One region of the Micromonospora sp. LHW51205 genome, then DNA from elsewhere that is predicted to be linked to it. Evidence: riboswitches for the same ligand, from Rfam matches in the RefSeq annotation. Region 1 holds a riboswitch; each other region holds the start of a gene.
The links. Region 1 has a riboswitch for cobalamin ahead of metE (5-methyltetrahydropteroyltriglutamate--homocysteine S-methyltransferase). Riboswitches for the same ligand answer to the same signal wherever they lie in the genome.

Region 1 (2,255 bases):
CACCGGCGGTGGGGGCGGCAACCCGGCCACCGGGGTGCCCGTGGTCAGCAACTGGAACAACAAGTGCATCGACGTGCCGAGCTCCAACTTCGTCGACCGCGCGCCGCTGCAGATGTGGAACTGCAACAACACCAACGCGCAGAAGTGGACGTTCAGCGGCACGGCGCTGAAGAGCCAGAACAACAAGTGCATGGACGTCGACGCCGGGTCCACCGCCAACGGGGCGGTGGTGCAGCTCTACACCTGCAACGGCACCGGCGCCCAGCAGTTCACCCTGAACTCGGCCGGGGACCTGGTCAACCTTCAGGCCGACAAGTGCGTCGACATCAAGGACCGGAACGGCAACGACGGCGCGAGGCTCCAGCTCTGGGACTGCACGGGCACGGCCGGCCAGAAGTGGCGCAAGGGCTGACCGGCCCTGCGACGGGGGGCGGGGGCCGACCGCGAGTCGCTCCCGCCACCCGCCGCGACGGCTCGCCGTCCCGCAGGACGGACGCGCCGACCACGTCGGCTCACCGCCCCATACGATGGACAACGGTGCTGGTTCGCCGTGCCCGTGAAGGGTGTGGCGTCGTAAGAGGGAACCCGGTGTGAGTCCGGGACTGCCCCGCAGCGGTGAGTGGGAACGACAGCCGTCATCGAAGCACTGGACCGTGAGGTCTGGGAAGCGACGGCCAGTAGGTGACCGGGTGGATCCGGTCGCGCCCGCGAGTCCGAAGACCTGCCCGCACCGCGCGCACCGTCCGGTGTGCGCCGCCGACGGTCGCTCGGGACGGCCGGTGCGGAAGCCGGTACGCCGTCTGTGCCCCTTCCCTCCCCGCCTCGATCGGCCTCGTGTGCTTCGAGGGAAGGGATCTCCATGAGTACCGCATTCGGTCAGAGCACCGTGCTGGGCTATCCACGTATCGGGGGCAACCGGCAACTCAAGAGGGCCGTCGAGGCCTACTGGGCGGGCCGGATCGACGCCGAGGAGTTGGCGGCGACCTCTGCCGCGCTACGGGCGAAGGTGTGGCGGACGCTGCGCGACGCGCGCCTGGACGCGATCCCGTCCAACACGTTCTCCTACTACGACCACGTGCTGGACACGGCCGTCGCCGTCGGCGCGATCCCGCGCCGGTTCGCCCGTCTCGGCCTCGGCGACCTCGGCACCTATTTCGCCATGGCCCGGGGCGTCGATGCCGAGCCGGCGCTCGAACTGACGAAGTGGTTCGACACCAACTACCACTATCTGGTTCCCGAGATCGGCTCCGACACCACCTTCGCGCCGAATCCCGACAAGGCGCTGCGCGAGTACCGCGAGGCCCGCGAGCTGGGAATCGACAGCCGGCCGGTGCTGGTCGGGCCGGCGACATTCCTGCTGCTGGCCAAGCCCACCGAGGCCCGCGGCGAACCGTTCGACCGGCTGACCGACCTGGTCGACGTGTACGCCGGCATCCTGCGATCCCTTGCCGCGGCGGGCGTGCGATGGGTGCAGCTGGACGAACCCGCCTACGTCGCCGACCGGAGCGCCGCCGAGATCGACGCGCTGCGGGAGGCGTACACCCGGCTCGGCGCGGTGGAACAGCGGCCGGCGATCTTCGTCGCCACCTATTTCGGCGAGCTCGGTGACGCGCTGCCCGCCCTGCTCGACACGCCGGTCGAAGCGGTCGGCGTGGATCTGGTGGCCGGGCCCGGCAACCTGCGGCGGCTGGCCGGTGCGGGACCACTGCGCGGCAAGACGATCGTGGCCGGCCTCGTCGACGGCCGCAACGTCTGGCGTACCGACCTGCGGGCCGCCGTGGCGGCCGGTGCCGCCGTCACCGCCCTCGCCGACCACGTCGCCGTGTCCACCTCGTGCTCGCTGCTGCACGTGCCGGAGGACCTGTCCGCCGAGACCGCTCTCGACCCGGCGCTGCGTCAGCGGCTCGCCTTCGCCCGGCAGAAGGTCGATGAGGTCGTCCGGCTCGGCCGCGCGCTGCGCAACGGCACCACGTCCCTGCCCGAGCCGCTGCCGCCCACCCCTGCCGCCTGGCGCGACGACACCGTACGCGGTCGGCTCGCCGCGCTGCGCGCCACGGATCGGCAGCGCGGCGCGTACCCGGAGCGTGCGGCGGCACAGCAGGCCCGGCTGAACCTGCCGCCCCTCCCGACCACGACCATCGGATCGTTCCCGCAGACCGACGAGCTGCGCCGCGCGCGTGCCGAGCACCGGGCCGGGCGTCTCGACGACGCCGCCTACACGCAGCGGATGCGCGCCGAGGTCGAGCACGTCGTCC
Region 2 (2,255 bases), 400 kb from region 1:
GCCAGGTTGAGGTTGTGCGTACGCCGGGACTCCTCGCCGGTGTTGTCCCGCAGCTCCAGGAACTCCTCCACGTCCGGGTGCCACGGCTCCAGGTAGACGCAGGCCGCGCCCTTGCGCCGGCCACCCTGGTTGACCGCGGCCACCCCGGCGTCGAGCGTCTTGAGGAACGGCACGATGCCGTTGGACCGGCCGTTCGTGCCCCGGATCAGCGCGCCCCGGCCGCGCACCCGCGACCAGGCGATGCCGATGCCGCCGGAGAACTTCGACAGCTTCGCCACCTGGTGGTAGCGCTCGTAGATCGAGTCCAGCTCGTCGCGCGGCGAGTCGACCAGGAAGCACGACGACATCTGGGTGTGCCGGGTGCCGGAGTTGAACAGCGTGGGGGAGCTGGGCAGATAGGCCAGGCTGGACATCAGCCGGTAGAAGCCGACCGCCTCGCCCGGGGTGCGGGACAGTCCGCAGGCCACCCGCAGCAGCCAGTACTGCGGCGTCTCCACCACCAGCCGCGACTGCGGGTGCCGCAGCAGGTAGCGGTCCGCGACAGTGCGCAGTCCGAAGTACTCGAACCGCCTGTCGCCGTCCGGGTCCACGGCGTCGTCGAGCTTGCGCGCGTGCCGGGCGACGAACGCGGCCGTCTCGTCGCCGATCAGCCCCAGCCCGTGCGCGTACGCGATCGACTGGCTGAAGCTCGCCACGCCCTGACCGCGGACCTCCTTGTCCACGTACGCGGCCAGCAGCCTTGCCGCCAGCTTCGAGTACTGCGGCTCCTCGCCGATCAGCTCCGCCGCGGTCTGGATCGACAGCCGGTCCAGCTCGGCGGTGGTCGCCCCGTCGTAGAGCCCGCTGATCGTCTTGGTGGCCACCCGCAGCGGGTCCACCTCGTCCAGGTCGGCGACCCAGCGTTCGACCGCCCGGACGATCTTGCCGACGTCCACCGGCTCGGTGTCGCCGTCCCGTTTGCGTACCCGCATCGCCGGCCGGCGGGCCTCGGACCCGCCGCCGGTGGCTGGCGGGCTTTCCTGCACGACAGTCATGACCTCTCCTCGCTGTCACCGTCTGGAGACGGCGGGAGACGCCAACGGGCACGGCGCGGCCGGCCCGGCTGCTGGCGTCGGTCGTCCCGCGCGACCTCCGGCCGCCGTACGCGGAGGCGCACGGCGCGCTGGCAGGTCTTCGGACTCGCGGGCCCGACCGGGGTCGCCGGTCGCCTACCGGCCGTCGCTTCCCAGGCCGGTGGCCCAGTGCTGTTGACGGCTGTCGTTCCCACTCACCGCTGCGGGGCAGTCCCGGATTTCCACCGGGTTCCCTCTTGCCTCGGCCCCGCCCCGGAGGGCTCGGCCGAACCAGCTGCGGCACCACCATATATGGCGGTGGGGGCGGTTGGGCAACACCAGATGTCGTGTCGGGCGTGTCGCATGGATCTCACTGTCCACAGTGCCTACCCCCGATGCCGGCGCTCGCCGCCGGGCGCGATACTCGGCGTATGGGGAATACCGGACGCCGCTGGGCGTGGGTGGCGGTCCTGCTCGTCGGCGTCGGGCTTCACCTGCTGGTGCTGGAGACACTGTCCGGCACCGGCACCGTCACGTTCGTACCAGCGCTGATCGTGCTCGGCGCGTGCGTCGCGCCCGCCACGTTCCTGGCCTTCGCCCAGGGGCGGCCGGCCCGCCGCCCGGTCCCCGGCTCCGTCGTCGGCGTCGCCGCGCTCCTCGGCGGCGTGGTCGGCGTGGTCGCCGCCGGCTGGCTGGAGTACGGCACGCTGCACCGCCTCGGCGTCCTGCCGATGGCGCTCGTCGGCCTGGCCGAGGAGACCGCGAAGCTGATCGTGCCGGCCGGCATCCTGCTGCTGTGGCGGCGGCACCGGTCACCGGCGCAGGGCCTGGTGATCGGCGTGGCCTCCGGCGCCGGGTTCGCCGCACTGGAGACCATGGGGTACGCGTTCGCCGCGTTCGTCGGGTCGGAGGGCAACCTCGGCGCCGTCGAGCGGACGCTGCTGGTTCGCGGTCTCACCGCGCCCGCCGCGCACCTGGCCTGGACCGGGCTGACCGCCGCCGCGTTGTTCACGTTCGCCGCCGCGCCCGGCGGCCGGAGACTGGCGGCGTTCCTGCTCACCTTCGCCGCCGCCGTCACGCTGCACACCTGCTGGGACACGTTCGGCACGCAGCCCGCGTACGTGTTCATCGGCGGTGTGTCGCTGGGCTGGGTGCTGCTGCGCCTGCACCTGGACCGCGAGCGGCCCGCCGCCCCGCCCCGGG
Region 3 (2,255 bases), 400 kb from region 1:
CGCCACGCTGAACAGGATCATCTTCGGGTTGAGCAGGTTCGTGAGCAGCCCGCGCCGGAACGCCCGCCCGGCGCCGCCGCCGTCCGCCCCGTCCGCCGCGACGCCGGGCCGGCCCGTGCCGCGCAGCGCCCGCAGGCCCAGCACGATCAGGTACGCCGCACCGGCCCACCGGATCGCGGTGAACAGCACCGGGGACGCGGCGATCACGGTGGCGAGTCCGGCCACCACGGCGGCGACGTGCACCGCCTCCCCGGCCGCGACCCCGAGCGCCGCCACCGCCCCGGCCCGCGCGCCGTACCGGGTGGCGTTGGCGAGCACGAACATCATGTCCGGCCCGGGGGTGAGCATGAGCACCACGATCGCGGCCAGGTATCCCGCGAGCGTGGCCGCCGACAGTCCGAGCACGCCTCAGCCCTCCTCGGCGCCGTCGAGCAGCGCCCGGCGCAGCGCCAGCCGGTGTTCGCGCCGGATCTGCGCCTCCCGGTAGCGCCGCCGGTCACCGTCGGTGCCGGGCAGCAGCGGCGGCACCGGCCGGGGCTGGCCCTCGTCGTCCACGGCCACCATCACCAGGTGCGCGGTCGCCACGTCCACCGGCGGCACCGCGCGGTCCCAGCGGTCCGCGCTGACCTTCACGGCCACCTCCATCGAGCTGCGGCCGGCCCAGGTGATCCGGGCGTCCACGTGCACCACGTCACCGACGCGGACAGCGCGCAGGAAGGCCGTCTCGTCGATGGCGGCGGTGACGGCCGGTCCGTCGGAGTGGCGGGCGGCGACCACCCCGGCGACCGAGTCGATCAGGTTGAGGATCCGGCCGCCGTGCACCGTGCCCATCAGGTTGGTGTGGTGCTGGTCCATGATCTGCGACAGGGTCAGGTGCGACGCCGACGGTGGTCGGCCGGTGAGGGTGATGGCATCGGTCACGGTGCGGTTCCGTCCTCGCAGAAGCGGACCGCCGACCGGACGGGGGAGTTGCACGTCGAGGCACGCCGACGGCTCCCGCCCGGCGTGTCACCCGCCCGACCCACCCGCGAGGTCGACGGCAGCGCGCACCGGTGGTACGCGCGACGCGGGCAGGTCTTCGGACTCGCGGGCCCGACCGGGGTCGCCGGTCGCCTACCGGCCGTCGCTTCCCAGGCCGGTGGCCCAGTGCTGTTGACGGCTGTCGTTCCCACTCACCGCTGCGGGGCAGTCCCGGACTTCCACCGGGTTCCCTCTTACGACACCCGGCCGTCGCCGACCGGGTGAACCAGCGCTCCCGGCAGCCTAACCCAGCCCCGACCCGCCCTCGCCGCGACCCGCGTTCCGCCCTTCGGCGCACTGCCCCCGGCCGTCCCACAGGCGCGCAGGCTCCGGCACACCCGGTGCCGCCCCGCATGCGCCGTCCGCATGGCGGGACGTCTCTCCCGCTCATCAGGAAGCCGGGCGGACCCGCGTCAGCGGGCGACGGGTCAGGAGGCGCGGCGGCGTCGAAGCAGTAGCGCGGTCACGCCGGCTGCCGCCACCGCGGCGACCGCTCCGCCGACCAGCAGGCCCACCGGCAGACCTTCGTCGGCGTCGGCCGAAGCGTCGGCGCTCGCCGGAGAGGCGTCCGCGCCTGCCGCAGCGCCCGCCGAGACGTCCGCGGAGGCGGCCGGCGAGGGAGTGGCCGGTGACGGGGTGGCCGCCGGGGGAGCGGCCGGGTCGGCGACGGTGAAGCGGTACGAGCCCTGGACCGGGTGGCCGTCGCGCGAGACCACGCGGTAGGCGACGGTGTAGGTGCCGTTGGCCAGCGGCTCCTCGATCGTCACCGTGCCCGTCGCGCCGTCCACGGCGGGCGCGCTCGCGGGCACCTGACGGTCGGTGGAGTCGCGCAGCGTGATGGTGGTGAAGGCCGGGTTGAGTCGCTGCAGGAACCGCAGCGTCACCTGCGTCGGCGCGGTGGTGAGCCGGGCGTCGCGGGCCGGCGTGGCCTCCTGCAGCGAGTTGTGCGCCGCCGCGGGCGTGGCCGGGACCAGCAGCAGCGCCGTGGTGAACAGCGCGGCGAGGAGTGCGGAGACGGTACGGGTACGCATGACGCGCCTTCCTGGTCGTGGTCAGCGTCGTGGTCAGCCGAGCAGTTGCTGGCCGATCCAGCCGCCCTCGGGGCAGCCGGGCGGTACGGCGAACACGGCGGAGCCGATCGGGGTGGTCCACTCGTTGAGCAGGTCCCGTTCGGCCAGCCGCCGCTGGATGGGCAGGAACTGCCGGGCGATGTCGGCCTGGTACGCGGCGAAGAC

Region 2: another riboswitch for cobalamin. It lies ahead of DQE82_RS14205 (ribonucleoside-diphosphate reductase subunit alpha); the one in region 1 lies ahead of metE (5-methyltetrahydropteroyltriglutamate--homocysteine S-methyltransferase).
Region 3: another riboswitch for cobalamin. It lies ahead of DQE82_RS14190 (acyl-CoA thioesterase); the one in region 1 lies ahead of metE (5-methyltetrahydropteroyltriglutamate--homocysteine S-methyltransferase).

What each region holds. Positions count from the first base shown of each region.
Region 1 covers NZ_QMEZ01000003.1:809,388-811,642, reverse strand. The annotation lists gene DQE82_RS15720 (beta-1,3-glucanase family protein) at 1-412, shown strand, start outside; cobalamin riboswitch at 525-744, shown strand; gene metE (5-methyltetrahydropteroyltriglutamate--homocysteine S-methyltransferase) at 860-2,255, shown strand, end outside.
Region 2 covers NZ_QMEZ01000003.1:408,347-410,601, reverse strand. The annotation lists gene DQE82_RS14205 (ribonucleoside-diphosphate reductase subunit alpha) at 1-1,034, opposite strand, end outside; cobalamin riboswitch at 1,147-1,363, opposite strand; gene DQE82_RS14200 (PrsW family glutamic-type intramembrane protease) at 1,484-2,255, shown strand, end outside.
Region 3 covers NZ_QMEZ01000003.1:405,779-408,033, reverse strand. The annotation lists gene DQE82_RS14195 (LysE family translocator) at 1-405, opposite strand, end outside; gene DQE82_RS14190 (acyl-CoA thioesterase) at 409-921, opposite strand; cobalamin riboswitch at 1,052-1,253, opposite strand; gene DQE82_RS14185 (copper resistance CopC family protein) at 1,449-2,051, opposite strand; gene DQE82_RS14180 (Dyp-type peroxidase) at 2,085-2,255, opposite strand, start outside.